2 regions of the Rhizobium sp. 05L429 genome follow, and region 2 is predicted to be linked to the other one. Evidence: riboswitches for the same ligand, from Rfam matches in the RefSeq annotation. Region 2 holds a riboswitch; the other holds the start of a gene.
What was found. A riboswitch is a leader RNA that binds a small molecule or an ion and turns the genes downstream of it on or off. The one in region 2 is predicted to bind thiamine pyrophosphate.
Positions count from the first base shown of each region.

Region 1: another riboswitch for thiamine pyrophosphate. It lies ahead of AC1DNW_RS06790 (YkoF family thiamine/hydroxymethylpyrimidine-binding protein); the one in region 2 lies ahead of thiM (hydroxyethylthiazole kinase).

Region 1 is NZ_JBFTNV010000005.1:108,728-123,334, forward strand. It holds gene AC1DNW_RS06735 (OFA family MFS transporter) at 1-754, opposite strand, end outside; gene AC1DNW_RS06740 (formate dehydrogenase subunit delta) at 847-1,092, opposite strand; gene fdhD (formate dehydrogenase accessory sulfurtransferase FdhD) at 1,082-1,909, opposite strand; gene fdhF (formate dehydrogenase subunit alpha) at 1,909-4,788, opposite strand; gene AC1DNW_RS06755 (formate dehydrogenase beta subunit) at 4,792-6,348, opposite strand; gene AC1DNW_RS06760 (formate dehydrogenase subunit gamma) at 6,345-6,824, opposite strand; gene AC1DNW_RS06765 (LysR family transcriptional regulator) at 6,959-7,852, opposite strand; gene AC1DNW_RS06770 (metalloregulator ArsR/SmtB family transcription factor) at 7,926-8,267, opposite strand; gene AC1DNW_RS06775 (SDR family oxidoreductase) at 8,369-9,139, opposite strand; gene soxR (redox-sensitive transcriptional activator SoxR) at 9,229-9,693, opposite strand; gene AC1DNW_RS06785 (NAD(P)H-dependent oxidoreductase) at 9,775-10,350, shown strand; TPP riboswitch at 10,540-10,653, shown strand; gene AC1DNW_RS06790 (YkoF family thiamine/hydroxymethylpyrimidine-binding protein) at 10,644-11,252, shown strand; gene AC1DNW_RS06795 (ABC transporter permease) at 11,267-12,058, shown strand; gene AC1DNW_RS06800 (ABC transporter ATP-binding protein) at 12,055-12,810, shown strand; gene AC1DNW_RS06805 (ABC transporter substrate-binding protein) at 12,818-13,825, shown strand; gene AC1DNW_RS06810 (acyltransferase family protein) at 13,890-14,607, shown strand, end outside.
Region 2 is NZ_JBFTNV010000003.1:204,154-218,760, forward strand. It holds gene AC1DNW_RS04235 (DUF4139 domain-containing protein) at 1-1,150, opposite strand, end outside; gene AC1DNW_RS04240 (aldehyde dehydrogenase (NADP(+))) at 1,375-2,898, shown strand; TPP riboswitch at 3,102-3,200, shown strand; gene thiM (hydroxyethylthiazole kinase) at 3,252-4,052, shown strand; gene thiE (thiamine phosphate synthase) at 4,049-4,684, shown strand; gene thiD (bifunctional hydroxymethylpyrimidine kinase/phosphomethylpyrimidine kinase) at 4,681-5,493, shown strand; gene AC1DNW_RS04260 (GNAT family N-acetyltransferase) at 5,676-6,155, shown strand; gene AC1DNW_RS04265 (glycoside hydrolase family 3 N-terminal domain-containing protein) at 6,182-7,204, shown strand; gene AC1DNW_RS04270 (ABC transporter substrate-binding protein) at 7,249-8,895, shown strand; gene AC1DNW_RS04275 (ABC transporter permease) at 8,958-9,935, shown strand; gene AC1DNW_RS04280 (ABC transporter permease) at 9,937-10,815, shown strand; gene AC1DNW_RS04285 (ABC transporter ATP-binding protein) at 10,812-11,615, shown strand; gene AC1DNW_RS04290 (ABC transporter ATP-binding protein) at 11,612-12,511, shown strand; gene AC1DNW_RS04295 (spermidine synthase) at 12,581-13,261, shown strand; gene AC1DNW_RS04300 (alpha-hydroxy acid oxidase) at 13,466-14,607, shown strand, end outside.

The DNA.
Region 1 (14,607 bases), on a different contig from region 2:
GCGTCCAGCCTTCCGGGCGCCAGCCGGCCGGCGGGATGCGGTAGCCGAAGGCGCCGCCGATCATGAAGACGAAATAGATGGCCGCCATGACGATGAAGGTCTGCCAGACGCCGACGGACGTATCCGTCTTGAAGCTGTTCATCAGGAGGTTGGCCAGCGGGGCACCGATCATTGCACCGCCACCGAAGCCCATGATCGCCATGCCGGTCGCCATGCCACGCCGATCCGGGAACCATTTGATGAGCGTCGACACCGGCGAGATGTAACCGAGACCGAGACCGATTCCGCCGATCACGCCCGCACCGACCCACATGATCCAGAGCTGATGAGAAAAGACACCGAAAGCGGCGATGACGATGCCGCCGCACCAGCAGCACGCCGAAACGACACCGGCCTTGCGCGGGCCCACCCGCTCCAGCCAGCCACCCCAGATCGCAGCGGACGATCCGAGCAGCACGAAGAACAGCGTATAGATCCAGCCGAGATCGGCAACACGCCAGTCGCAGCTGGTGGTGAACAGTGCCGAAACAAGCGTCAGGTCCGGGCAGGCGGTCGATGCCGTGATGCCGAGGGATTTCGAGAGTGGCAGCCAGAACACGCTGAAGCCATAGGCCATGCCGATGCAAAGATGGATGGCAAGTGCGGCCGGCGGCACGAGCCACCGATTGAAACCGGGCCTTGCGATAATCCTTTCGCGATCCAGCAGGCCCGTGCCCGCCAGGATGCCGCCTGAACTTGTATCCGCTGCAGTCATGAACAACTCCTCCTTGATTCAGACTTTGCTGTCATGGGCGCATGCGCAGGCGAGTTGACCCCGCCTCCCCTCTTTCATACGCCGATGTTGGTTTATCGAAGCGGCTGTTCTGCCGGTTCCGGTTTGCGGATCAGGGGCATGGCCTGCAGCACGAGTGCGTCGAGGCCGTTATCTTCCTTTTCCAGAATTTCAAACAATTGCCGCCGCATGCGCGGCTCCCAAAATTTGTTGATATGCGTGGCGACCCCCTGCGCAGCCTCGCTTTCAGGCTGGGTCTTGAAGAAGGTTGCGATCTGGTTTGCCATGTAGACGAGCTTGGTCTTGGTATCATGCGACATCGGCGATACTTCCGGGCGAAAGGCGATGCGGGTGGGTGAAAATCTCAAAATCCTCGCCACGCACCAGAGCGATCAGCGTCATCCCGGCTTCCTCGGCCGTACGGATGGCAAGTGCCGTTGGCGCGGAAATGGCGATCAGGACGGGCGCGCCGAGGATTGCCGACTTCTGAACCATTTCGACGGACAGTCGGCTGGTGACGGCGACAGCGCCGGAAGCCCCTTTTTCACCGGCTCTGATAACTGCGCCGCATAGCTTGTCGAGCGCATTGTGCCGGCCGACATCCTCGCGCACGGCGATCAACCCCTTGCCGGGGATGTAGAAGCCGGCCCCATGAACCGCTCGAGTCTCACGATGCAGCGGTTGGGACTCGTTGAGCAGCGCGATCGCCTTGATGATATCGGCATGCGAAAGCGGCAGCTCAGCCTGGGAAACGTCGGGAACCGTGCGAACCGCCTGCTCGATCGACTCGAGACCACAGAGGCCGCAACCCACAGGTCCCGCCATGCTACGACGCCGCGCCCTCAACGCATCCTCGACATCGTCGAGAAGCGTCACCTGAACATCGATACCTTTCTCATCCTCGACGATATCGATACTTGCGACCTGGCTGCGATCGGTAATGATGCCTTCCGTCAGGCTGAAGCCGACGGCAAAATCCTCGAGATCGTCAGGCGTGCCCATCATGACCGCATGCGAACTGCCACCATAGGAAAAGGCGATCGGCACCTCCTCCGGCACGATACGCTCGCCCCGCATCATGACACCACCCTTCCGGGCGACCTCCTTGACGGCTACACGAGTAGACCTTTCCGTCATTACTCGGCAGCCTCCATCTTGCCGGCGATGCGGCGGGACTGGCGAGCCTGCTCGTCATATTCGATCTGCCAGTCGGACGGACCATTAGAGGGCGAGACCTGCACTGCAGTGACCTTGTATTCCGGGCAGTTTGTCGCCCAGTCGGAGAAGTCTGTCGTGATGACGTTGGCCTGCGTGTCCGGATGATGAAAGGTCGTGTAGACGACGCCGGGTGCTACCCGGTCGGTAATCAACGCACGAAGTGTCGTGTCGCCGGAGCGGCTGCCGAGCTTTACCCAATCGCCATCGCGGATACCGCGCTGTTCGGCATCATGCGGATGGATTTCCAGCCGATCTTCGGAATGCCAGACCACATTGTCGGTACGGCGCGTCTGCGCCCCGACATTGTACTGGCTCAGGATACGGCCGGTGGTGAGAAGCAACGGGAAGCGCGGGCCAGTGCGCTCATCCGTTGCCACATATTCCGTGCGGATAAACTTGCCCTTGCCGCGCACGAACCCATCAACATGCATGATCGGCGAGCCGAGCGGGTGCGTCTCGTTGCAAGGCCACTGAACCGAGCCCATCTTTTCAAGATAATCATAGGAAACGGACGCGAAACTCGGCGTCGTCGCAGCAATCTCGTCCATGATCTCGGATGGATGCGCATAGTGCCAGTCAAGGCCCATGGCCTGAGCGAGCTTCTGCGTCACTTCCCAGTCGGCATAGCCGTTGCGCGGCGTCATGACCTTGCGCACGCGGTTGATGCGGCGCTCGGCATTGGTGAATGTGCCGTCCTTTTCCAGGAAGGTCGAGCCGGGCAGGAACACATGCGCGTAGTTCGCCGTCTCGTTCAGGAAGAGATCCTGCACGACGACGCATTCCATGGCCGCAAGACCGGCAGCGACATGCTTGGTATCCGGATCTGACTGGAGAATGTCCTCGCCCTGGATATAGAGGCCCTTGAAGGAACCATCGACGGCGGCATCCAGCATATTCGGAATGCGCAGGCCAGGCTCGTTGTTAAGCTTCACACCCCAGAGCTTTTCGAAGATATCGCGCGTCGCATCGTCGGAGATGTGACGATAGCCGGGAAGCTCGTGCGGGAAGGAGCCCATGTCGCAGGAGCCCTGCACATTGTTCTGGCCACGCAGCGGATTCACGCCGACGCCGGGGCGGCCGATATTGCCGGTTGCCATGGCGAGGTTGGCGATCGCCATCACGGTCGTCGAGCCCTGGCTGTGTTCGGTTACGCCGAGGCCGTAATAGATTGCACCATTGCCGCCTGTTGCGAAAAGCCGGGCGGCACCGCGTACGTCTTCCGGCTTCACGCCGGTGAATTTCTCGACGGCTTCCGGGCTGTGCTGCGGTTCCGCGACGAAAGCGGCCCAGTCCTCGAATTCCGACCAGTCGCAGCGCTCTCGGATGAACTTCTCGTCGTAAAGGCCTTCAGTCACAATCACATGCGCCAGCGCCGTCATGACAGCGACATTGGTGCCGGGCTTCAACGGCAGATGGAAGGATGCCTCCACGTGCGGTGAGCGGACGATATCGATGCGGCGCGGATCAATGACGATGAGTTTGGCGCCCTGCCGCAGCCGTTTCTTCAGCCGCGAACCGAACACCGGATGGCCATCGGTCGGATTGGCGCCGATGATGACGACGACATCGGATTGCTCGACGCTGTCAAAATCCTGCGTGCCGGCCGAGGTGCCGAAGGCCTGGCCCAATCCATAACCCGTCGGCGAATGACAGACGCGTGCGCAGGTATCGACATTGTTGTTGCCGAAGCCGGCGCGGATCAGCTTCTGGACGAGATAAGTCTCTTCGTTCGTGCAGCGGGACGAGGTGATGCCGCCAATCGCTTCACGGCCATACTGATACTGGATGCGGCGGAACTCTGAGGCCACATGCGCATAGGCCTCATCCCAGGTCACTTCACGCCAGGGATCCGTCACCTTTTCGCGGATCATCGGATTGAGGATGCGGTCCTTGTGCGTCGAGTACCCATAGGCAAAGCGGCCCTTGACGCAGGAATGGCCGCGGTTTGCCTGGCCATCCTTCCACGGCACCATGCGCACCAGTTCCTCGCCGCGCATTTCCGCCTTGAAGGAGCAGCCGACGCCGCAATAGGCGCAGGTCGTGACGGCTGAATGTTCCGGCTGCCCGATACGGATGACCGATTTTTCCGTCAATGTCGCTGTCGGACAAGCCTGAACGCAAGCGCCGCAAGAGACACATTCCGATTCGACGAACGGCTCATGCGCACCGGACGAAACGCGTGAACCAAACCCGCGTCCTTCGATCGTCAGCGCGAAAGTGCCCTGCACTTCCTCGCAGGCGCGGACGCAGCGGGAGCACACGATGCACTTCGATGGATCATAGGTGAAGTACGGGTTGGACTCGTCCTTCGGCAGCCATTTCAGATTGATCTCGCCATTGTTGCGGGCCTTGACGTGGTTGTCGCCCTCATAACCGTAACGAACATCGCGCAACCCGACGGCGCCTGCCATGTCCTGGAGTTCACAGTCGCCATTGGCCGCGCAGGTCAGACAGTCGAGCGGGTGGTCGGAGATATAGAGCTCCATGACGCCGCGGCGGATATTCTTCAGCCGTTCGGTCTGGGTATGAACTACAATGCCTGAAGCTACCGGCGTGGTGCAGGAGGCAGGCGTACCGTTGCGGCCGTCGATCTCGATGAGACAGAGGCGGCAGGAGCCGAAGGCATCGACCATATCGGTCGCGCAAAGCTTCGGCACCTGAATGCCGGCCTCCATCGAGGCGCGCATGATCGAGGTTCCCTCCGGAACGGTTATCTGGCGGCCGTCGATGGTCAGCGTCACCATCGTTTCGGATTTCGAAGCCGGCGTTCCGTAGTCGATTTCGTGAACAAGAGACATGGTCTATTCCGCCGCTTCAATGAGAGGAGTCGGGGCAAAATCTTCGGGAAAGTGCGTCATGGCGCTCATGACTGGATAGGGCGTGAAACCACCGAGCGCGCAGAGCGAGCCGAACTTCATGGTGTTGCAAAGATCGGCGAGCAGTTCGCGGTTCTTTTCCGGTTCGATGCCCTGGGCGATCCTGTCGGCCGTTTCAACACCCCGTGTCGAGCCGATACGACAGGGCGTACACTTGCCGCAGCTTTCCACCGCACAGAATTCCATCGCAAAGCGCGCCTGCTTCAGCATGTCGGCCGTATCGTCGAAGATGACGAGACCGGCATGGCCGATCAGCCCGTCCCTAGCGGCAAAGGCCTCGTAGTCGAACGGCGTATCGAAAAGCGCCTTCGGGAAATAGGCGCCGAGCGGCCCGCCCACCTGCACCGCCTTCACCGCCCGGCCCGACGCCGTGCCGCCGCCGATCTTTTCGACGATATCGCCGAGCGAAAGGCCGAAGGCAGTTTCATAGAGACCACCATATTTCACATTGCCGGCGATCTGCAGTGGAATGGTGCCACGCGAACGGCCCATGCCGAAATCACGATAGAAGGCAGCTCCCTTGTCCATGATGACGGGTACGGAAGCGAGCGAGATGACGTTGTTGATGACGGTCGGACAGTTAAACAGGCCCTTATGCGCCGGCAGCGGCGGCTTGGCGCGCACGATGCCGCGCTTGCCTTCGAGGCTGTTGAGCAGCGCCGTTTCCTCGCCGCAGACATAGGCGCCCGCACCCGTGCGGATTTCCATGTCGAAGACCTTGCCGGAGCCGAGCACCGAGCTGCCTAGAATCCCGGCCTTGCGGGCGATTTCCACCGCCTCCGTCATCGTGGCGATCGCATGCGGATATTCCGAGCGCGTATAGACGAAGCCTTTCGTGGCACCGGTCGCAAGGCCCGATATCGCCATGCCTTCGATGAGCACGAAGGGATCACCTTCCATGATCATCCGGTCGGCGAAAGTGCCGCTGTCGCCCTCATCTGCATTGCAGACGATGTATTTGCGGGAACCGGCTGCATCGAGCACCGTCTTCCATTTGATGCCGGTCGGAAAGCCCGCGCCGCCGCGACCGCGAAGACCGGAATCGGTGACCTCCTTGACGATATCGGCGGCCTGCATGGAAACCGCACGACGAAGGCCCGCAAAGCCGCCATGGGCTTTATAATCGTCAAGAGAAAGCGGATCGGTAATGCCGCAGCGAGCAAAAGTGAGACGGGTCTGGCCTTTCAGGAACGGGAGGTCCTCGACATCCCCGAGACAGAGCGCATGCGCCCCGCCGTCCATCAATCCCGCGTCGAACAGGCCGGTCACATCCTTCGCCTTGACTGGCCCATAGCCGATCCGCTTACCAGAAAGCTCGATCTCGACCAGCGGTTCCAGCCAGAACATTCCGCGCGAGCCGTTGCGCACGACAATCGCATCGAGGCCGCGGGCTTCGATCTCCTGGGTAATCGCCTTTGCCACCTTCTCGGCCCCGAGCGAGAGCGCTGCGGCATCGCGCGGAACATAAATCTTCACGGTCATCGGCGCGCCTCCTCGACGAGTTCGCCCGCCAGTTCGTCATCAACCCGGCCATGCACTTCGCCATCGAACATGACGGCCGGTGCGCAGGCGCAGAGGCCGAGACAGTATACCGGCTCCAGCGTGACGCTGCCATCAAGGGTCGTCTGATGGAAATCGATACCGAGCATCTGCTTGACGCGCTCGGCCAGCGCGTCCCCGCCCATCGACTGGCAGGCTTCGGCACGACAGAGCTTCAGCACGTGCCGACCGGCGGGATGATCACGATAATCATGATAGAAGGTTACAACGCCGTGGACTTCGGCGCGGGAAAGATTGAGCTCGTCGGCGATAACAGGCAGGGCTTCCTGCGGTATGTAACCGAACTCGCCTTGAACCTGATGCAGAATGGGGAGCAGCGGACCCTCGAGGGGACGAAGATCGGCAACAATCGAGCGGACGCGCTCGGCTATATCGCGCTCAGCGATACGAATGTTCATCAGCAGCCCTCCCTACGGCTTGCGTGTTCAAAAACCGCAAATCCTCCCCATGTCATTGCGATTTCTGGGGAACTGTCTCAGGGAAGTAAGCTGCGATCAATAAAGCAGTCGCGTTGTTCGATAGTTTTTTTCTATCAAAGTTCCGCGTCTTCAACGAGTGTTCTCGCTTCATGCAACAAAGCGGAGACGAGCGGCGTAAAGGGTTCACGATAGGGAGCAACCAGCCCGACGAGATGGTGCGCCTCCGGCTCGATGATGGGGATCATCCGGATCTCCACAGGAAAACCAAATGATTTCGCGACGTTGCGCGGCATGATGCTGGCCCAGCGGCCGGTCCGTACATGCGAAAAAAGCACGATCATCGAGTTCGATTCGAGCGTCGGATGCACCGTCGCGCCGGCTTCCGTCAAATGTCGGTTAATGATGCGCCGGTTCTGCATGTCGGCCGTCAATAGGCAAAGTCGAAGATCGCCCACTTCACGCCATGTCACATCATCGCGATCCGAAAGTGGACTACCAGCGGCAGTGATGAGATTGTAGCGTTCGGCGTAAAGCGGCACCGAGGTAACGCGGCCAAGCGGCTCGTTTTCCAGATAGGTGATGCCAGCATCGATCTCGAGATTTTCGAGCATGCTCAGGACCTGCAGCGAGTTGCGCGAGACGATGGAGAAGGTGACGTCGGGATGCCGTTCCTGAAAGGGCGTAGTGATTCGCGACAGCATGGCGAGCGCTGTCGGAATTGAGGCGAGACGCAGATGACCGGAGAGACCCTTGCGGGCAGCACGCATTTCCTCGCGCATGGTGCGCGTATCGCCGACGATGCGCCGCGCCCATTCCAGCACACGCTGCCCTTCCGGGGTCAATCCCTGGAAACGGGAGCCACGCTGCACCAGCATGACGCCGAGCTGATCCTCGAGCTGGCGGATAGCGGCCGAAAGCGTCGGTTGGGAAACGCCGCATTCCTCCGCAGCACGACCGAAATGTTTCTCGTTGGCGAGTGCAATGAAGAATTCCAGCTTGTCGATCATCCGGCCTCCCTGCCGAATTCGGGATGAGGCCTATCTTTGCGGCTTGCCGGCCGCTTCGCAAGAGCTGGCGGGTTCAGTCCTTCTCGGCAACCGGAAAGAGACTGAAGAGTGATTCGAGAAAAGCCAGAATGCTCTCGTTGCCCATGCTGTAGTAGACGAGCCGCCCTTCGCGCCGCGTATTGACGAGGCCTTCGAGCCTCAGCCGCGCAAGCTGCTGAGACACCATAGCCTGCTGTATACCAAGGATATCCTCGATCTCCCCGACGGTCCTTTCCCCTTCCGACAGGATACAGAGAATGAGAAGTCGGGTCTGATGGGCTAAAGCCTTCAGGAGATCGCTTGCCTCGTGGGCTTTGTCAGCAAGCTTCTGCAAGTCCTGGCCGGTCATGCCCGGCTTCGGTTTAGGCAATGGCATTTGCTTCTCGGAAGGAGGTAATAAGGTAGATCAGTACACTATCATATTCGCAGAAGCGAATTGGTCAAATGTGGCGAAATACCAAAAAAAGTCCAAGCAAATCAGCAAATAAGCTGGCCGCCATTGATCTCTAGAACTTGACCGGTGATGTAGCCGGAGAGCGACGGGGCAGCCAGGAAGAGATAGGCAGGCGCGCAATCTTCTGCTGTTCCGAGCCGTTGCAGCGGAATAGACTTCCGGGCCTGCTCCAGTTTCTCGCGAGATGAATAGCGTGCATGGAAATCGGTTTCGATCGTGCCGGGTGAGACACAATTGACTCTTATAGCGTCAGGCGCGAGTTCCCGCGCCAGCGCCTTCGAATAGGTCGCAACGAAAGCCTTCGATGCGGAATAGATTGCAGAACCAGGACTTCCGCCCGTCAGCGCCGAAATCGAAACCGTATTGACGATGGCGGCGCCCTGCGCCGCCCGCAACGCGGGAAGCAGCGCCCGCGTCAACTCCACCACCGACGTCTGGTTGAGTCTCACGATGGTCTCGTAATCGGCATCGGTGAGCTCTCCGGCCGGAAAGCGGCCATGCATGGTGCCGGCATTGTTGACCAGCACATGCACGGCGTCGAAGAACTCGAGCGCTTCCGCCGCAAACTTCGCCGCCCCGCCCGGATGCAGGAAATCCGCCGGCAACAGCAGGGCGCGGCGCTCCGATTCGGCCGTCAGAAGAAAATCCGGCAGTTCGCGTTCTCCATCACGACCTGTGTGGACGAGTACGCGCGCACCGCAATCCAGAAACTGGCGGGCAATTTCCAGGCCGATACCCCGACCAGCCCCCGTGACGACGACATTGCGGTTCTCGAACAGTTTGGGATGAAACACGAAGCCCTCCTCCTTGCGGGACCGGCCCCGCCGCTTGCGCTATCAGGGCCTAACATATGCGGCCATCAGCTAAAAGAAAGCCCGAAGGTCTAAGCACCCAGGTCCAGAAGCCGCGCGCCGGCGCCTTCCTTACCGAGAACGTCGAAGGGATTGCGCAGTGGACAGGCGTCGATAGAGAGGCAACCGCAGCCGATGCAACTCGTCAGATGATCACGCAGCAGGCTCAGTCGCTTGATACGAGCATCGAGATCATCTTTCCAGAGCGCCGACAGCCGCTGCCAGTCCTCGACTGTCGGCGTACGACTCTGCGGCAGCGTTTCGAAGGCAGTCTGAATTTCGGCAAGCGGGATGCCGACGCGTTGCGCCACCTTGATGATGCCGAGACGCCTAAGAACGTCGCGGCCGTAGCGGCGCTGGTTGCCGCGGGTGCGGATGCTGGAGATCAGCCCCTTCGTCTCGTAGAAATGCAGGGCAGAGACAGCAAGTCCGCTTCGCTCTGCCACCTCGCCCACCGTCAGGAGCCTGCTCAGGGAGAATGCCGAATTCTGCTGCATGGCCTATTGACCTCAATGTTAGTTGAGGTTTTATAGACTGCGCTCCAGAGGCCGTAAAGCCGACACGAGAAGGAGCAATGCATGCAGAAACCCATGAGGCTTGCCGTCATCTACGGCAGCACGCGTGAGGGACGCATCTGCGACAGGGTGGTGAAATGGCTCGAAAGAGAGCTGGCCCGCTTTCCGCAATTCGAGATCGACATTATCGATCCGCTGGCATTTTCATTGCCGCGAGAGCATGTACCACATCATCCGGAGGCAAGACGGCTTGCTGACAGACTCCATCAGGCCGATGGCTTCATCCTCGTCACACCGGAATATAACCACAGCTTCACCGCTTCCCTGAAATTCCTCATCGATCTCTTCGCTGAGCCCTGGCACGGCAAGCCGATCGCTTTCATCTGCTATGGCGGCGTCTCCGCCGGATTGCGCGCGGTCGAACAGCTCCGCCTCGTCTTTGCGGAGCTTCACGCAGTCACGATCTGCGATGCCGTCAGCTTCAGTTCCCCCTGGCGCCGTTTCGACAATGAAGGCCGGCTGCAGGATCCAGAGGATGCGTTGCGCCGGCTTTCCCGAATGATGGCCCTGTTGCAATGGTGGACTGAGGCGCTGATCGCTGCCCGCAGCGACACTCCTTATGCCGGCATCGCCGCCTGAGACAACGATATCCGATTCCGTTTCTGGCAGGTACGGAACCGGCTGGGCACCCGGACAGGACCTCCGTCCGGGTGTTCCCCTCCCCTGACACTTGACAGCTGCGTCCGAACTGCCATCGCCCTTTCCGACCGTGTAGCCGGATAGGAATTTTACGGTTGCGGTATCGCAGGCCCGGTGCTAGCTTCCGCCACAATTTCACGGGGGAGCTCCGAATTGCCGGGGCTGAGATGTGAGGCGCATGCCTCCGGACCCTTCAAAGCTGATCTGGGTAATGCCAGCGGAGCGAGGTCCAAATGTTTTCCGGCGCACAAGTGTCTCTATATCCGATGTCCGGCAATTTCGTCGGCATCATCCTTGAAGCGATCAAGGCTCTCGATCCCTATCGTGATCGTCTTCGCATCGAAACCGACGATATTTCCACACTGATGGTCGGCCCGCCCGACGTGCTGTTTGCCGCCATGCGCGACCTCTTCGTCTCTGCTGCCGCAAGCGGCGAGCATTGCGTATTGTCCGCCGCAATCTCGCGGGGCTGCCCCGGCGAACCGGATGATGCGATCTGTGGCGCCGGCCTGTCTTCCAGCCGATCCGAGCCGCTCGCCGAGCGAGTGGAAGCCGCGATTGCGGCGGTCAAGGACACCACAGAAACCGGCCAGCCAACGGCCGCCCAATTTTCTCTGTACGTTATGGGAACGGGCACCCATATGGACGAGATCTATGGCTGCATCGATTTCCTGAAGCGCTCGGGCACATTCGACCGCTCCAAGAATTTCTGCACCAAGCTGCGCGGCGATGCCGGCGCGATCTTCGCGACCATCCATGAAGCTTTCTATCGCTTCGGCGATCCCGAAGGCCATGTAACGCTGGATATCACGGTCTCCGCGAACAGCCCGAGCAAAGCCTGAGACGCCTGACGGCAATGACCCTAGCGAAACCGGATTCGACATTTGCGCCGCTGAGGCGGGCCTTGCCCGCCATTCTTGCTGTGGCCGCCTTCCTGGCTGTTTGGGAGCTCTATGTCGACTTCTCCGGCATCAAACCCTCCATTCTTCCCTCGCCTTCGCGCATACTCACGCAGGGCTGGGTGAACAGGCAGGCCCTGCTCGACAATACCTGGCCGACGCTCAGCGCAACACTCGGCGGTTTTGCCCTGTCGCTGGTCTTCGCCTTCGCCTCGTCCGTGCTGATGGATTTCGTGCCCTTCATGCGCCGCGCGCTGCTGCCGCTCTTCATCGTCAGCCAGACACTGCCGCTGGTGGCAATCGCGCCTTTGGTCGTGCTGTGGTTCGGCTTCGGGCTGCTGCCGAAACTCCTGCTCGTTGCCCTCGTCACCTTCTTTCCGCTGCTGGTCGCCCTGTTGCAGGGCTATGAATCGACAGACGGGGATATCGCCGAGCTTCTGAGTTCCATGAAGGCAAGCCGCTGGCGCATCTTCCGCCTGGCACGGCTTCCCTCCGCCATGCCCTTCTTCTTTGCCGGCCTTCGCATATCGATCACCTATGCGGTCGTCGGTGCGATCTTCGCCGAATATGCAGGCGCTGCCCGTGGCCTTGGGATCTACATTCTCAATGCCAAGAACAATTTCCGCCCCGATCTCGTGCTCGCCGCCGTTGTCGTCAGCGCCCTTCTGACACTTTGCCTCTTCGGCCTTGCGCTGGCGATCCAGCATCTCGTCATGCCTTGGCAATCCTCGGCGGAGAAACGCCGATGAGCGGTATGCTGCAGCTGAAGAACATCTCGAAGTCCTTCGATGGCATGGAAGTGCTGAAGGATATTTCTCTCCATATCGCCAGAGGCGAATTCGTCTCGATCGTCGGCCCCTCGGGTTCCGGCAAGTCGACGATCCTCAGGCTGCTGACGCAGGCGCTTCAAGCCGATAATGGTGACATTTTCTTCGACGGCACCCCGCTCGCGCAAGCCGCTCACGCCTTCGCCTTCATGCCCCAGCGCGATGCGTTGATGCCGTGGCGAAGCGTCATCGACAATGCAATCCTCGGCCTCGAAGTACATGGTATGCGCCGCAGCCAAGCGCGCGCCGCAGCCGCCCCCCTCTTTGAGCGCTTCGGCCTTGCCGGCTTCGAAAACCACTACCCCGCAGCTCTTTCAGGGGGCATGCGCCAGCGCGCCGCCCTGCTGCGCACCGTGATCCAGCGCCAGGACATGCTACTGCTCGACGAGCCCTTCGGCGCACTCGACGCACTGACCCGCACGCAGATGCAGGAATGGCTGCAGGGTATGTGGACGGATCACCGCTGGACAGCCCTTCTGATTACCCACGATGTGCGGGAAGCCGTCTTCCTGTCCGACCGCATCTATGTGCTTTCCGCTCGCCCCGCAACGGTAGTCAGGGAATTCGAGGTACCACTCGCGAGGCCGCGTACGCTTGCCGACCTTGGTTCCCCGACTGCTCAAGCGATCGAAACCGAAATTCTTCAAACACTGCTGCATCCGCAAAGAACCTGAGGAGGTCCTGATGCTTCTCACCCGCCGACAGACCCTTTTTGCCGCCATGGCCGCAAGCCTTGCCGGCCGCACCGCCTTCGCCCAATCCACCGCCAAAGCGCGCGTCGCACTCGACTGGACACCGAACACCAATCACATCGGCATCTATGTCGCCAAGGCGAAGGGTTTCTATGAGGCTGCCGGCCTCAACGTCGAAATCCTGCCTTATGCCGATACCAGCGCCGGCACGCTGGTCGCAAACGGTGTCGCCGATTTCGGTATCTGCGGAGAGATCGAGACTTTCACCCAGCGCGCCGCCGGTGCGGATGTGAAACTTGTCTACGCCGTGGTGCAGACGGAAACCGGCAGATTGATCTTCAAGGGCGGCCGCGACGACATCAAGAGCCCCCGGGATTTGGACGGCAAGACCTATGGCGGCTTCGGCGGCGCATGGGAGGAAGCGCTCGTCTCCTCGATGATCCGCAACGACGGCGGCAAGGGCACAATCCAGAACGTTACCCTCGGCACCTCGGCCTATGAGGCACTCGACAATGGCGCCGTGGATTTCACGCTGGAAATCTACACCTGGGAGGGCATTGCCGCCCAACTCGAGAACCGGCAGGTCGGCCGCTGGCGTTATAGCGATTACGGCATTCCCGACGAGCAGACGACCGCGATCGCTTCGAGCGATGCCTATCTTGCGGCCAATCCGAAAAACGCCCGCGCATTCGTCCAGGCGACGCTGAAGGGTTACGCCTATTCGGTCGAGAACCCGGACGAAGCCTGCGATCTCCTGATTGCCGGCAGCAATGGCGCACTGCTTAACACCGACCTTGTCAAGGCATCGCAGAAGGCCCTTGTCGAGGGGCATTTCCTTAAGGGCGAAAACGGCGCGATCGGCACCATCGATCCGGCCAAGGCGGAAGCGATCGGCACCTTCCTGTTCGATCATGGCATCCTCCTCGATGCCAACGGTACGGCACTGAAGGAAAAACCCGACTTTTCCGCCTACTACACCAACGATCTCCTCGGCTGAGGCGAGCCGCCCTTGCGGGCAGCAGCTTTCCGCTGCAAGGTCCCGCAAGGAGCGAGGGAGTGACATGCAGCAGCAGAACCGGGTGGCCGGGGCGGATTTCTTGCGCGCAGCCGCCTGCTTGCTCGTCCTCATCCATCATCTCATTTTGCGCATCGACCTCACCAAACTCGGCGAAGGATCGCGGCCGACGCTGACTGCCTTGCGCTTCGGCAATTTCGGCGTCGCCATCTTCTTCATTCTCAGCGGATTCCTGCTGGCCTTGCCGTTCTGGCGCGCCCTTGACGCCGGTGGTGCCATGCCCGACCTGCGCATCTATGCACTGCGTCGCGCGACCCGCATCGTACCCGGCTATTGGGTGGCTTTGACCGCGGGCTTCATCCTGAGCTTCACGCTGCTTGAATTTGCGCTGACACCGGAACTCCTTATGCGCTATGCCAGCGGTCTCTTCTTCATGAGCCAATGGCACTGGCGCACCTTCTTTCCTGTCGAAGGGAACGGCCCGCTCTGGTCCATATCCTTCGAAGCGACGAGCTATGTGCTGCTGCCGCTTGGCTTCCTCTGGCTTTTCGCCATCCCGGAAAAACGCCGATCGCCGCTCGTGACGCGCCTTGCCTGGCTCGGCATCATTGTCGCAGCACTGATCGGCCATGAAACCTTCCGTGCGCTTGCCCCTCCCAATGAGATTGACCGTGGCTGGCAGTATGGCATGCATGGCGGCGCGAAGGAGTGGATGCCCAACTACAATCCAATCGGCTTCTTCGCCGTTTTCGCACTCGGTTCAC
Region 2 (14,607 bases):
CATAGACCGCGGCGACCGCCGGCGGCAGCGAGGTACCCGTGTCGTTCGTCAGCATCAGCGCCGCATCCGGATGTTGGGCGCCATCGCGATAGAGAGCGACGAACTCCGCGCCGATCTCGCGATCGAGGATCGGCACGGAAATCGTCTCACCGTTCTTGAGGTCGTATGCGCCGGGAAGATCGAAGTTTGCGACCACATCGCCCTCGTCGGCGGCGGCAGCAATGGTAGCGGCCGGAGCGGCAATAACGGGAGCAGGAGCCTCCGCAGCGGGCTCGTTCAGCAACGCACCCGCGACCATCCCCCGTTTGGCGCTCGCGACGTCAAGATATGCGGCCTCCGCCTCAGGGCGTGATGGCCATGTTCTGGCGTACAGCCTCTGGCGAAGCGTCACTGGCTTGCCTGACGTCAGAGATATTGAAACCCCTTTCCAGTCTTCGCCAGAGGCATTCTCCAGAACTGCCCATGCTTGCAACCGCGCTTTGCCCTTGGCGTCGACAATGATCCGATAGGACGGCTTCCAGAGCGGGGCTGCGACGACATAGGAAATGTCCACGGCCGCCGACGCCTTGCCATTGAGCGAAATGGTGACTGCACGCGTCCCCTGCACTCCATCGCTCGACAGCAGTTCCACTGCCCGAGCAACCATCTCGGCATCTTTGGGATTATCGAGTTTGTAGGCCATGGCGCCACCGATCTCGGCAACGTCGAAGGCGCCGCGGTCAAGCATCACGATCAGCCGCGCGCGCTGCTTTTCAGTGGCGGGCTCTACCCCGACGATGCGACCCTTCACCCCGTTCGCAGAGACAGGCGCGCCTCTGAGAGCCCGCAGCACAGCAGCAGCCGAATCCAGATCCTTCCGTTTGATCGGCAGCACCTTGAATGTTTCATCGACCATGCCCGGCCCGGTGGTCGACAATCCCTTTACGGGAGCCGGCCCCGAGACAACGAGGGTCTTCAGAAAGTCATCCATCTGGTCTGTCGGCACATCGACGACAGCGTTGCCGTCGTCCCCGACATTAAGACTGCGCACATATTCGGCAACGCCTCCTGAGGACAGCCTGATAGACTTGATAGTCCCGGTTTGCGCGAATGCGGTTGTGGAGAGCAGTATTGCGGTAAGCGCCGCACAGATGGTGGATGCGTATTTCATGTGACCCCCTCGATATAAATTCCACCAGAGGATGAACGTAAAAAAGGGGCGGCATTTCGACACGCAACCGCTTTTGCGCGCGTTGTCCCTATGGCCCATTCGCCGACACGACGACGTCTCTGTCGGGAACCTCCATCTTCGATGCGATATCGGGGAAAGATGTCGTGAAAATGAGAAAGCGAACGCCTATATAGCTGCCGAGTCTGTTTGAAAGGAAATCCATCATGACTATCAATGGAAGCCTGCTCGTCGCGGGATCGGAGAAACGCGGCACTCGCGGGGAGCTCTACGGCGTCGAGGCGGCCACCGGAGCGGCACTGCCCGTCTCTTTCGGTGGCGCCACCGCGGAAGACGTCGAGGAGGCAACCAGGTTTGCATGGGAGGCGTTCGCCTCCTACCGGGAAACAGATCTGGAAACGCGGGCCGATTTTCTTGAAACAATCGCCAGCGAGATCGAGGCGATCGGCGATGAGTTGATCGTGCGTGCAATGGCGGAAACCGGACTTCCACGCGGACGGATCGAGGGTGAGCGCGGCCGCACGATCGGACAGCTTCGGCTGTTTGCGAAAGAGGTTCGCGAAGGCCGATTCCAGGAACTTCGTTTTGACGGCGCGGATCCCTCCCGCAAGCCCGTTCCGAAGCCCGATCTGCGCCTGCGCAACGTTCCCCTCGGCCCCGTTGCGGTTTTCGGCGCATCAAACTTTCCGCTCGCCTTCTCGGTGGCCGGCGGTGACACGGCCTCTGCGCTCGCAGCAGGATGCCCCGTCGTCGTCAAGGCGCATTCGGCGCATCCGGGCACGTCGGAACTGGTCGGTCGCGCCGTTCAGCGGGCCGTCGCCAAGGCCGGGCTGCATGCGGGCACCTTCGCGCTTCTCTTTGACACCGGCTTCGAGGTCGGACAGAAGCTCGTCGCCGATGCCCGAATTCGAGCAGTCGGTTTCACAGGCTCGCGCCGCGGCGGCACGGCACTGATGAAGATCTCTTCCGAGCGCAAGCAGCCGATCCCGGTCTATGCCGAAATGAGCAGCATCAACCCGGTCATCTTCTTCCCCGATGCCCTGAAAAGCCGCGCGACAGAGATTGCAACGGCTTTTGTCAGCTCGCTGGTTCTGGGCGCCGGACAATTCTGCACCAATCCCGGCCTCATTCTCGCCGTCGACAGTGAAGGTCTGGACACTTTTATCGCCAAGACGCGGGAGCTTCTGCCTGATGTCGGCGCGCAGACCATGCTGACGGGCTCCATCGCCAAGGCATTCTGCAATGGCGTCGCCCGGCTGGAAAAGCATCCCGAAGTCCGTCTCGTTGCCAATGGCAAGCCGGGCAGCGAATTCGAAGGTACCGCTGCACTCTTCGAGACGACGGCTGCGGCATTCCTCGCCCATCACGAGCTTCAGGACGAGGTCTTCGGCGCCGCCGGGCTCATCGTGCGCTGCCGCGATCTCGCCGAACTCGAGCGGGTGCTTGACGGCCTGGAAGGCCAGCTGACCGTAGCCCTCCACATCACGAGCGAAGACGAGCCGGACGCAAAGCGCCTCGTTCCCAGGCTGGAGATGCTTGCCGGACGACTGCTCGTGAACGGCTTCGGAACCGGCGTCGAGGTATCGCCCGCCATGGTGCATGGCGGCCCCTACCCGGCAACAGCCGATGGCAGATCGACCTCGGTCGGGACGCTGGCGATCTACAGGTTCCTGCGGCCGGTTTCGTATCAGGACTTTACGGTGAACCTGCTTCCGACACCGTTGCGTTGATCGATCGGAGCTTGTCAGCGTTCAAACGGCGGAGTCTCCAAGGAGGCCACCGAAGAGATTGGCAAGCTCCCGCACCGGCTGGAAGCAGACATCAGCTTGACTGATGACTCCAGCCGGCGCGGCGGTACCAAGCGAGGATCCTCTTTGGCAAAACCGTCATTTTGCCAGTGACATCGGCATCATTCTCTGCAAGAAAGATTACCGTTGAGAGACAGGGGCGCCCGTTTGCAAGAACGGGCTGAGAAGCACCCTTCGAACCTGAACCGGATAATGCCGGCGGAGGGAGTCGCTCGGGTCGCAGTCTGCTTCATTGCATGATCGTTCCCGCGCCTGCCCCGCCTGAAAGGGGTACTATGGAGAACAAGACACCCGGAGCTCTGTTGACGGAGATGCGCGCCAAGCCGCCGCTCGTGCAGTGCATCACCAATTATGTCGCCATGAACATCGCCGCCAATGTGGTGCTCGCGGCCGGCGCGTCGCCTGCCATGGTTCATGCGGCCGAGGAGGCGGGGGAATTTGCCGCGATTGCCGGGGCTTTGACCGTCAACATCGGCACGCTCTCCCCCCAATGGATCGACGGCATGCATGCGGCGGCAACGGCCGCGAATGGAGGCGGCAAGCCGTGGGTCCTCGATCCGGTCGCCCATTACGCAACGTCCTTCCGCCGCAAGGCGGTTGCCGATCTCCTGGCCCTTCGCCCGACGATCATCCGCGGCAATGCCTCCGAGATCATTGCACTTGCCGGCGGCGAAAGCCGCGGCCAAGGCGTCGACAGCCGTGACCCGGTAGAACAGGCCGAAGCATCTGCGCAGCGGCTGGCCGAACGGCATGGCGCAGTCGTCGCCGTCACCGGTGTCGTGGATTTCGTGACTGATGGCGCACAGGCGCTGCGCATCGAGGGTGGTTCGTCGCTGATGCCGCAGGTGACCGCGCTCGGCTGCTCGTTGACCTGCCTGACCGGCGCCTTCGCGGCCGCCATCCCCGGCGACCCCTTCGCTGCTGCCGTTGCAGCACTTGCCACCTTTGCGGTTGCCGGCGAAGAGGCGGCGAAAAATGCGAGCGGACCCGGCTCTTTCTCCTGGCGCTTCCTCGATGCGCTCGCCGCGCTCGATGGTGCAGCATTGGATGCGAAGGTCAGGATCAGCGCGGCATGAAACGCTTCGATCTCTCCCTCTATCTGGTCCTCGATCCGGATCTCTGCGCCGGCATCGGCATGATCGAGACGGCGCGGCTTGCCGTCGTAGGCGGTGCAACCATTGTGCAGTTGCGCGACAAACACGGCGGAACGGCGCGGATGGTGGAAACCGGCCTTGCGCTGAGAGACGTTTTGAGGGGTACCGGCGCTTTGCTTGTTATCAATGACGATGTGGAAGCTGCCCTCGCGATCGGCGCCGACGGGTTGCATATTGGCCAGGACGATATGGGACCTGCTGCCGCACGCGCGAAAATCGGTCCGAACATGATTCTCGGCCTGTCGGTTGAGACGGAGGCGCTGGCTGCGGCAATCGACCCTGCTGTCGTCGATTACGCCGGCATCGGACCGGTCTTTGCAACACCCACCAAGAGTGACCACAAGCAGCCGATCGGTTTCGACGGGCTGGCGAATCTGGTGAAAGTCGCGCCCGTTCCAACGGTTGCGATTGGCGGCCTGAAGAGCGAGCATGTCGCGTCTGTCTTTGCGGCAGGTGCTGATGGGCTTGCCGTCGTCTCGGCGGTCTGCGGCACCCCGGATCCGATGGCCGCGACACTCCGCATCGCAGAGGAAATCCGAAAGGTCAGCCGATGATCCGCAATGTGCTATCCATCGCCGGTTCCGATCCCTCCGGTGGCGCCGGCATCCAGGCCGATCTCAAAGCCTTCTCCGCTCGCGGCGTCTATGGCATGGCGGCGCTGACGGCATTGACGGCACAGAACACGCAGGGTGTGACCGGCGTGCATCTCGTGCCGCCGCACTTCGTCGCCCAGCAGATCAAGGCGGTCTTTGCCGATGTGCGCGTCGACGCGGTCAAGATCGGCATGATCGCCAATGCCGGCATTGCCGAAGCGGTTGCCGAGGCACTTGCGCCGCATCGCGGCATCCCCATCGTTGTCGATCCCGTCATGATCGCCAAAGGCGGAGCAGCACTTCTCGACCCGCAGGCCGTCGATGCGCTGACGCGGCATCTGCTGCCGCTTGCGACGCTGCTCACCCCCAACCTGCCGGAAGCTGCCGCACTGCTGCACGAAGAGGTTGCCGAAAACCGCGAGCAGATGGCATCACAGGCTGAGCGCCTGCGTGCGCTCGGCCCCGCCGCCGTGCTGGTGAAGGGCGGGCATCTCGACAGCGACGAGAGCCCGGACGTGTTATCGACCGCTTCAGGTCTTCACTGGTTCGAGGCCAAGCGCGTGCCAACGAAGAACACGCATGGCACGGGCTGTACCCTTTCCAGCGCGCTTGCCGCCGAGCTCGCGAAGGGCGCTTTGCCGCAAATGGCCGTGGCAACTGCCAAGACCTATCTTGCGCAAGCGGTCGCTGCCGCAGGCGAATTGATGGTTGGTTCCGGCCATGGGCCTGTGCAGCATTTCCACGCCCTGTGGAAAGACGCCGGCCTCTGAGCCGGATCACAATTCGAGGATTGCAGACGGCCCGGTCAAACCGGGCCGTTTTCTTTTGCCTACCCTGCGTTGAACCAGGCCTGCCCGGTAAAAAGCCTGTTGACAAGGTCGCCCAGATATCCAAAGCTATGACATTAAAAGGGGATAAATTCCGCAATAACGGAATATCTGGAGGAATTCGGGTGTCAGACCTGCTTGTGAGCTTATATTCCACGAAGCTCGCCGAACTGAAAGAAAAAGCCGATGCCGTCGGCATCACAATCCGTCCGGCTTTGCCGCCGGAACTTCACGTCGTCGTCGGCTGGGTGCGCGAGCATTTCAGCGAGAACTGGGCGAGTGAAGTCGCCGTCGCATTTTCCCGCCAGCCCGTCGCCTGTCTTGTCGCCGTCGAGAACGGCAAGCTTCTCGGCGTTGCCTGCTATGACACGACCGCCCGCGGCTTCTTCGGCCCTACCGGCGTCGATCCCGCAGCGCGCGGCAAGGGCATCGGCCTCGCCCTCTTTTCCGCTTGCCTGCAAAACCTGAAGACGCTTGGCCATGCCTATGCCTTCATTGGCGATGCCGGCCCCGTCGATTTCTACGTCAAGACCGCAGGCGCGGTCGAAATTCCCGCCCCCGACAAGGGCATTTACGAAGGCATGCTGCGAAGCCAGCCGAAATGACCATCTGATACCGGAGTTTTTAAATAGTGTCCTCGACCCCGCTCGCTCTCTTCGTCGGCCTTCCCAATCCGACGCTTTCGGACGACGAATTCGCCCTCTTCCGTGAAACCAATCCGCTCGGCCTCTTCGTCGGCCGCCGCAACCTGCGGGATCCGGAACAGGCAAAGATCCTGATTGACCGTTTCCGCGAGGCCGTGGGCCGCAACGATGCGCCCGTCTTCACCGACCAGGAAGGTGGCCGCGTGCAGCATATGGATGCCGGCCCCTGGCCGCTCTTCCGCAGCTTCGGCCAGTTCGCCGAGCTTGCCCGCCATGATCTCGAGCTCGGCAAGCAGGCGCTGCGCCTTTCCACCCAGGCCATGGGCGCGATGATGAGCGAACTCGGCCTGTCGAGCGGCTGCTCGCCCGTTCTCGACCTCGTGTTCGAGACGACGAGCGCTGTCATCGGCGCCCGCTCCTTCGGTTCGGATCCGGATTTCATCGCCGCGCTCGGCCGCGAAGTGGTGGATGGTCTGCTCGAAACCGGCAATATGCCTGTTATGAAGCACATTCCGGGTCATGGCCGCGCGACGCTCGATTCTCACAAGGAGCGTCCTGTCGTGGATGCCTCGCGCGAGACGCTTGTCGCCACCGATTTCAAGCCCTTCGTGGCGCTGAAGGACACGCCCTGGGCGATGGTCGCCCACGTCGTCTACTCCGCTTACGATGCGGAGCTTCCGGCCTCCATCTCGCCGATCATGCATGACGTGATCCGCAACGACATGGGCTATGACGGCGTGCTGATCTCCGACTGCATCTTCATGGAGTCGCTGCAGGGCACCCTGCCGGAACGCGTCGCCCAGGTTCTCGATGCCGGTTTCGACATCGCGCTGCACAGCCATGGCGATGTTAGGGAAAGCGAAGCCGCCGCCAAGGGCGCGCGCCCGCTGACCGAAGCCGCACAGAAGCGTATTGCCGCGGGGAAGGCCCGTCTCGGCACTCTCAAGATCGACTATCGCGCTGCCCAGGCGGAAGTCGAAGCCATGTTTGCAAGCGCACTGGCCTCCTGACCGGCGCCGCCATTTTTCATCGCATAAGAAAAGGGGAATTTGACATGAAGAAATATATCCTGGCGGCCGCGGCCCTGACCATGCTGTCAGGCTCGGCCATGGCGCAGACCATCCTGACGGCCAATATCGAGCCGGCCACGACCTGGGTGCGCAACTTCAACCCGTTCAACCAGACCTCGTCGCGCCAGTCGACCCTCGACTTCATCTACGAGCCGCTGGTCGTCTTCAACCGCTTCGACAGCAACAAGCCGGTCTATCGCCTGGCCGAGAGCTTCAAGCTCTCCGACGACCTTAAGAGCATCGACTTCAAGCTGCGCCCGAACCTGAAGTGGTCGGACGGCAAGCCGCTGACCTCTGCCGATGTCAAGTTCACCTACGACTATCTGAAGAAATTCCCGGCGCTCGACTTCGTCAGCATCTGGAGCTTCATTACCGACGTGCAGGCCGTCGATGCCCAGACGGTGCGCTTCACGCTCGCCAATCCGAGCTCGCTTGCCGCCGAACAGCTGTCGCAGTTGCCGATCGTGCCTGAGCATGTCTGGAAGGACGTTGCCGATCCGGTCACCTACGCCAACGAAACCCCGGTCGGCAGCGGTCCGCTGACGGAAGTGCCGCGCTTCACCGGCCAGACCTACGACCAGTGCCGCAACCCGAACTACTGGGATGCCGAGCATCTGAAGGTCGACTGCATGCGCTTCCCGCAGCTTGCCGATAACAACCAGATCCTGACGGCGACGGCCGACGGCACGCTCGACTGGGGCGTCTCCTTCATTCCCGATATCGACAATGTCTATGTCTCGAAGGATCCGGCGCATTATCACTACTGGTACTCGCCAAGCAGCATGGTTGCTTTCCTGTTCAATCTCGAGACTTCGAACGAGGCCAACAAGAAGGCCTTCAACGACGTGAAGTTCCGCCAGGCGGTCTCCATGGCGCTTGACCGCAAGACGATGATCGATGTCGCCGGCTACGGCTATCCGACGCTGAACGAAGACCCGGGCCTGATGGGCGAGCTCTACAAGAGCTGGGCGGACCCGTCCGTCAAGGCCGACTTCGGCAAGTTCGCCGCCTATGACGCTGATGCCGCCAAGGCACAGCTCGATGCTGCCGGCTATGTCGACAAGGACGGCGACGGCCTGCGCGACAATCCTGACGGTTCGAAAATCTCCTTCTCGATCATCGTTCCGAACTCCTGGACGGACTGGATCGACACGGTCAACATCGCCATCGAAGGCATGCAGGCCGTCGGCATCGACGCCAAGATCGAGACGCCGGAAGAGGCCGTCTGGACCTCCGACCTCATCGACGGCAAGTTCGATGCGGCGATCAACAGCCTGCCGGCATCGGCCTCGCCCTACTATCCTTACAAGCGCGCCTTCAGCGCTTCGGACAAGGGCAAGACGCGCTTCACTGCGCAGCGCTGGTTCAACCCGGAAGTGGAAGATCTGGTCACCCAGTTCACGCACACGGCCGATCTCGACAAGCAGAAGGAAGCGATGAACAAGGCGCAGCGCATCGTTGCCGAAAACATGCCTGTCATCCCGGTCTTCAACAATCCGAACTGGTATCAGTACAACACCAAGCGCTTCACCGGCTGGTCGACCAAGGAAAACCCCTTCGTCAATCCGTCCATCTCGCGTACCAACCCGGCACGTCTTCTGAACCTGCTGGCGCTCGAGCCGGTCAAGTAAGCCATTATTACAAACGGCGGGAGCGGCGCGGCAAGCGCCGCTCCTGTTTTGACGGAGTCCCCATGGCCTTTCTGCTTCGCCGCCTCGCCTTTTACCTGGCGGCCTTCATCGCGGCAGCGACGATCAATTTCTTCCTGCCCCGGCTGATGCCGGGCGATCCCGTGCGCATCATGTTTTCGAGTGCGGGCGCCGAACTGCCGCCGGAAAGCCTGCAGGCGCTGAAGCTCACCTTCGGCTTTGTCGATGGGCCTCTCTGGCAGCAATATCTCACCTATCTCGGCAGCATCTTCACCGGCGACCTCGGCCGGTCGATCAAATATTTCCCGCTGCCGGTCACGTCGGTCCTCGGCCATGCGCTCGTCTGGACCGTCGGCCTGATGGGCACGGCGACGATCATCAGCTTTACGCTCGGCACCTTCCTCGGCATCGTCGCGGCCTGGCGGCGCGGTAGCAAATTCGACGTCATCGTCTCGATCGGCGCGATCTTCGCGACGTCGGTACCGGCCGTCGTCACCTCGCTGATCGTGCTCTTCATTTTCGGCTTTACACTCGGGTGGTTCCCGAACGGCTATGCGGCCGATCCCTCGCTCGATCCGGCCTTCAGCCTGCAATATATCGGCAGTCTGGCCTATCACGGCATCCTGCCGATGATCACGCTCTGCACCGTGCTGGTCGGCGGTTTCACCGTCACCATGCGCAACAACATGATCAACCTGCTTGGCGAGGACTATATCGTCATGGCCCGTGCCAAGGGTCTCTCCGACCGGCATGTGATGCTCTGGTATGCAGCCCGCAACGCGCTGTTGCCGACCGTGTCCAGCCTTGCCATCGCCATCGGCACCATTCTCGGCGGTTCGCTGGTGACGGAGGTCGTCTACAATTACCCCGGCCTCGGCAATATCCTCTACCAGGCGATCCTTGCGCGCGATTACCCCGTCATCCAGGGCCAGCTTCTGATCATGACCGCGACAATGCTGATCGCCAATTTCATCGTCGATGTCAGCTATGTGCTGCTCGATCCGCGACTGAAGGGAGCGTGAGATGAAAACCCTGCTCCGCAATCGCAAGGCGCTGATCGGCCTCGCCATCATCGCCTTCATCATCATCGTGGCGATCGCAGCACCCCTGCTGACGCATTACGACCCCGCCGCCCGGACCGGCCGTCCGCACCAGCCTCCGTCCGCCGAACATATTCTCGGCACGACGCGCATCGGCCAGGATGTCTTTTCCCGGCTGATCTATGGCGCACGCACCTCGCTTGCCGTCGGCTTCGGCGCCGGTCTCTTGATCACCGCTGTCGGCACGGCCCTCGGCATCATCTCCGGCTATCGCGGCGGCAAGATCGACGAGATCATCAGCTTCTTCACCAATATGGTGCTCGTCGTGCCGAACCTGCCGCTGCTGCTGGTGCTGGCGGCCTTCATCGGCCAGGCAAGCCCGCTCGTCATCGCGCTTATCCTCGGCGGCACGTCCTGGGCCTGGGGAGCACGAGTGACCCGCGCGGAAACGCTCTCCGTCAAGCAAAAGGACTACGTCAAATCGGCGGAGATGATGGGCGAGCCACAGTGGCGCATCATGACATTCGAGATCTTCCCGAACGTGATTTCCATCGTCGGCATCAATTTCATCGGTAGCGTCATCTTCGCGATCATCACCGAAGCGACGCTGGAATTCCTCGGTCTCGGCGACCCGCGCGTCGTGTCCTGGGGCACCATGCTTTATAACGCACAGAAGGCTTCGGCGCTGTCGGTCGGCGCCTGGTGGGATATTCTCACACCCTGCTTTGCGCTCGCCTTCCTCGGCATCGGCATGTCGCTGCTGAACTTCGCCGTCGATGAGATCGCCAATCCGCGCCTGCGTACCGGCAATCATCTGAAGCGCTGGTCCCTTCTCATCCGCTCCGGGGAGGGCCGCCTGTGAGCCAGCCGCTGCTTTCGGTCAAAAACCTTACGATCGACTATATCGGCGAGGAAAAGGATTTCCGCGCCGTCGACGATGTCAGTTTCGACGTCGCGCCCGGCGAGGTCTTCGGCCTTGCCGGCGAATCCGGTTGCGGCAAGAGCACGATCGCCTTTGCCATCAGCCGCCTTCACAAGCCGCCGGCGCTGATCCGCAAGGACAGCCAGATCCTGCTTGCCGGCCGCGACGTGCTGGACCTCGACCCGAAGGCGCTTGCCGCCTTCCGCTGGCGCGAAGTCGCCATGGTCTTTCAGAGCGCTATGAATTCGCTGAACCCGGTGCTGCGCATCGAAGACCAGTTCTACGACGTACTGCGCACCCACAAGGGCATGACGAAGGCGCATGCGCGCGAGCGCACTGCCGAAATGCTGCGGCTCGTCGATATCTCGCCGGACCGCATGCGCAACTATCCGCATCAGTTTTCCGGCGGCATGCGCCAGCGCATCGTCATCGCCATCTGCATGGCACTCGATCCAAAGCTCGTCGTAATGGACGAGCCGACAACGGCGCTTGACGTCGTGGTGCAGCGGGAAATCCTGCAGCGCATCAATGAACTCCGCAAGCAATTCGGCTTCTCGGTGCTCTTCATCACCCATGATCTTGGGCTGATGGTGCAGTTCTGCGACCGCATCGGCATTATGCTCCAGGGAAAGCTCGTAGAGCAGAACGACGCCGAGGCGATCTACAAGACGCCGCAGCACGACTACACCAAGAAACTCTGGGCCTCCTTCCCCTCGCTTCACGGAGGCGTGCTGCTATGAGCGATGCCATCCTCGCCCTCGATAAGGTCACGAAGACCTTCGGCCACGGCGATTCCGCCGTTCATGCCGCCCGCGCCATCTCGTTCTCGCTCCATGCCGGCCGTGCGCTGGCGCTGGTCGGCGAATCCGGCAGCGGCAAGACCACCTGCGCCCGTATGGCGATGCGCGAATATCTGCCGACATCAGGTCAGATCCTCTATAAGGGGCGCCCGGTCGAAGGTGCCAAGTCAGACGAAATCGCTCGCTACCGCCGCTCCGTGCAGATGATCTTTCAGGACCCCTTCGCCTCGCTGAACCCGGCCCATACGATCGCCCATCATCTACGGCGGCCGCTGAAGCTGCATCGGCCTGACATCCGTGGCAGCCAGATCGATACGACAGTGCGTGAACTGCTTGAGCGCGTGAAGCTCGATCCGGATCTTGTCGCACCGAAATATCCGCACGAGCTTTCGGGCGGCCAACGCCAGCGCGTCAATATCGCCCGCGCACTTGCGGCCCAGCCGGAAGTGATCGTTGCGGACGAGCCGACCTCGATGCTCGATGTCTCGGTGCGTCTCGGCGTTCTCAATCTCCTGAACGAGATGAAGAAGGAGATGAATCTCGGCCTGCTCTACATCACCCATGATATCGCCACCGCCCGCTATGTGGCGGAGGATATCGCGGTCATGTATTCCGGCCAGATCGTCGAATGGGGCAACACTGCCAAGGTGATCGACAATCCGCTGCATCCCTATACCCGCCTGCTGCTGTCAGCCGTGCCGGACCCGGATGTGCGCTTCGACGATCCACGGATGCGCCTGCAGCCGCAGGAAGTCGAGGATATCCGCCGCCGTTCCGCCGCACCGCAGGAACAGGTGGTGGAACATGAGCCGGACCATTTCGTGCGCGTGGTCTGAGCACGGCTTGCTGGCTTAGACCGTCGCCCTATGCTAGGGGACGGTCCCTTTCAGCGAGACGAAACCGCCATGCTCCCCTGGATCCAGCTCGATTCCGCGACCATTCCCGGCGATGGCGGTGAACTACGGCTGAAGCAGCGCGGTGCTGAGTTTTCCATCATGCTCGGCACCAACGAGCTGATGAACAGCCGCCTCAGCGGCTCTGAAGAAGCGCTTGCCACCCTGTCCTTTGAGCGGATCAAATCGCATCCGAAGCCGAAGATCTTGATTGGCGGGCTTGGCATGGGTTTCACCCTACGGGCTGCCCTTGCGGTCGTGCCGGCGGATGCCGGTGTCGTCGTCGCCGAACTGATCCCGGAAGTCGTTGACTGGGCACGCGGACCGATGGCGGAGGTGTTCAAGGGCTGTCTCGACGATCCGCGCGTATCGATCCATCAGGGCGATGTCGGCGAGGCGATCCGCGCCAGAAAGGCCGGCTATGACGCCATCCTGCTCGACGTCGATAATGGTCCTGACGGCCTGACACGCAAATCCAATGATCGGCTCTACGACTATGCCGGGCTGAAATCCGCCCAAGAGGCGCTGCGCCCCGGCGGCGTGCTAGCCGTCTGGTCCTCCGGGCCGGATGCGTCCTTCACACGACGGCTGAAGGAGAGCGGCTTTGTCGCGGATGCAGTCAATACGCGGGCCAATGGCAAGCGCGGCGGAGCGCGGCACGTCATCTGGCTGGCAGTCAAGCCCGGTCGTTGACGCATATCCCCGGCAATAAAATGCACCTTTATCAGCGAAGGCGACGAAAGCACGCGCAAGAGAGCTTGAGATTGGTGCGGTAATAATCGTATCCCATAGGCCGTGGATCGCGACGACGAGGAGGTCTCGCGGCCGTTCATCGGCCAGCACGCCATACTTCCGCATGCGGAGGCATGACGCGCTGGCCCTCGATTGGATACGGGTATGCGCCTTTCAGACTGCCATAACTTTCACGACTTCCGCCGCCTTGCCAAGCAGCGCCTTCCCGGGCCGATCTTCAACTATATCGACGGCGCGGCGGACGACGAGGTCACCTACAGGCGCAATACCTCATCCTTCGAAAGCTGCGATCTTCTTCCAAGCGTGCTGCGAGGCGTAAGCGAGGTCGACATGTCGGTTACCGTCATGGGCCAGAAGCTCGCCATGCCGGTCTATTGCTCGCCGACGGCGCTGCAGCGGCTTTTCCATCATGAGGGTGAACGGGCAGTCGCCCATGCCGCCGGCAAATTCGGCACGATGTTCGGGGTTTCCTCGCTCGGCACGATCAGCCTGGAGGAAGCGCGAAAGATCAGCAGCGGGCCGCAGGTCTACCAGTTCTATTTCCACCGGGATCGCGGCCTGAATCGCGAAATGATGGCGAGAGCCAAGCAGGCCGGCGTGCAGGTGATGATGCTGACCGTCGACAGCATCACCGGCGGTAACCGCGAGCGCGACAAACGCACCGGCTTTGCCATCCCCTTCAAGCTCAACCTCTCAGGCATGGCGCAGTTCGCCGTAAAACCCGCCTGGGCCATCAACTATTTCACCCATGAGAAATTCCGCCTGCCGCAGCTCGACAGCCATGTGGACATGGGCAGCGGCACTATGTCGATCAGCCGCTATTTTACCGAAATGCTCGACCCCGCCATGAACTGGGACGACGTTGCCGAGATGGTGAAGATCTGGGGCGGGCAATTCTGCCTGAAAGGCATCATGACGGTCGAGGATGCCAAGCGCGCCATCGATATCGGCTGCACCGGTATCGTGCTTTCCAATCACGGCGGGCGTCAACTTGATGGTTCGCGCAGCGGCTTCGACCAGCTCGCGGAAATCGTCGAGGCCGTCGGAGACCGGATCGATGTGATGGTCGATGGTGGCATCCAGCGCGGCACGCATGTGTTGAAGGCTCTCTCGCTTGGCGCCAAGGCGGTCGGCGTCGGCCGCTACTATCTCTTCCCGCTTGCGGCCGCCGGCCAGGCCGGTGTCGAACGCGCGCTGCTGCAGATGCGCACTGAAATCGAGCGCGGCATGAAGCTGATGGGGGCCGCTTCTGTCAGCGACCTCTCGGCTGGAAATCTGCGTTTCCG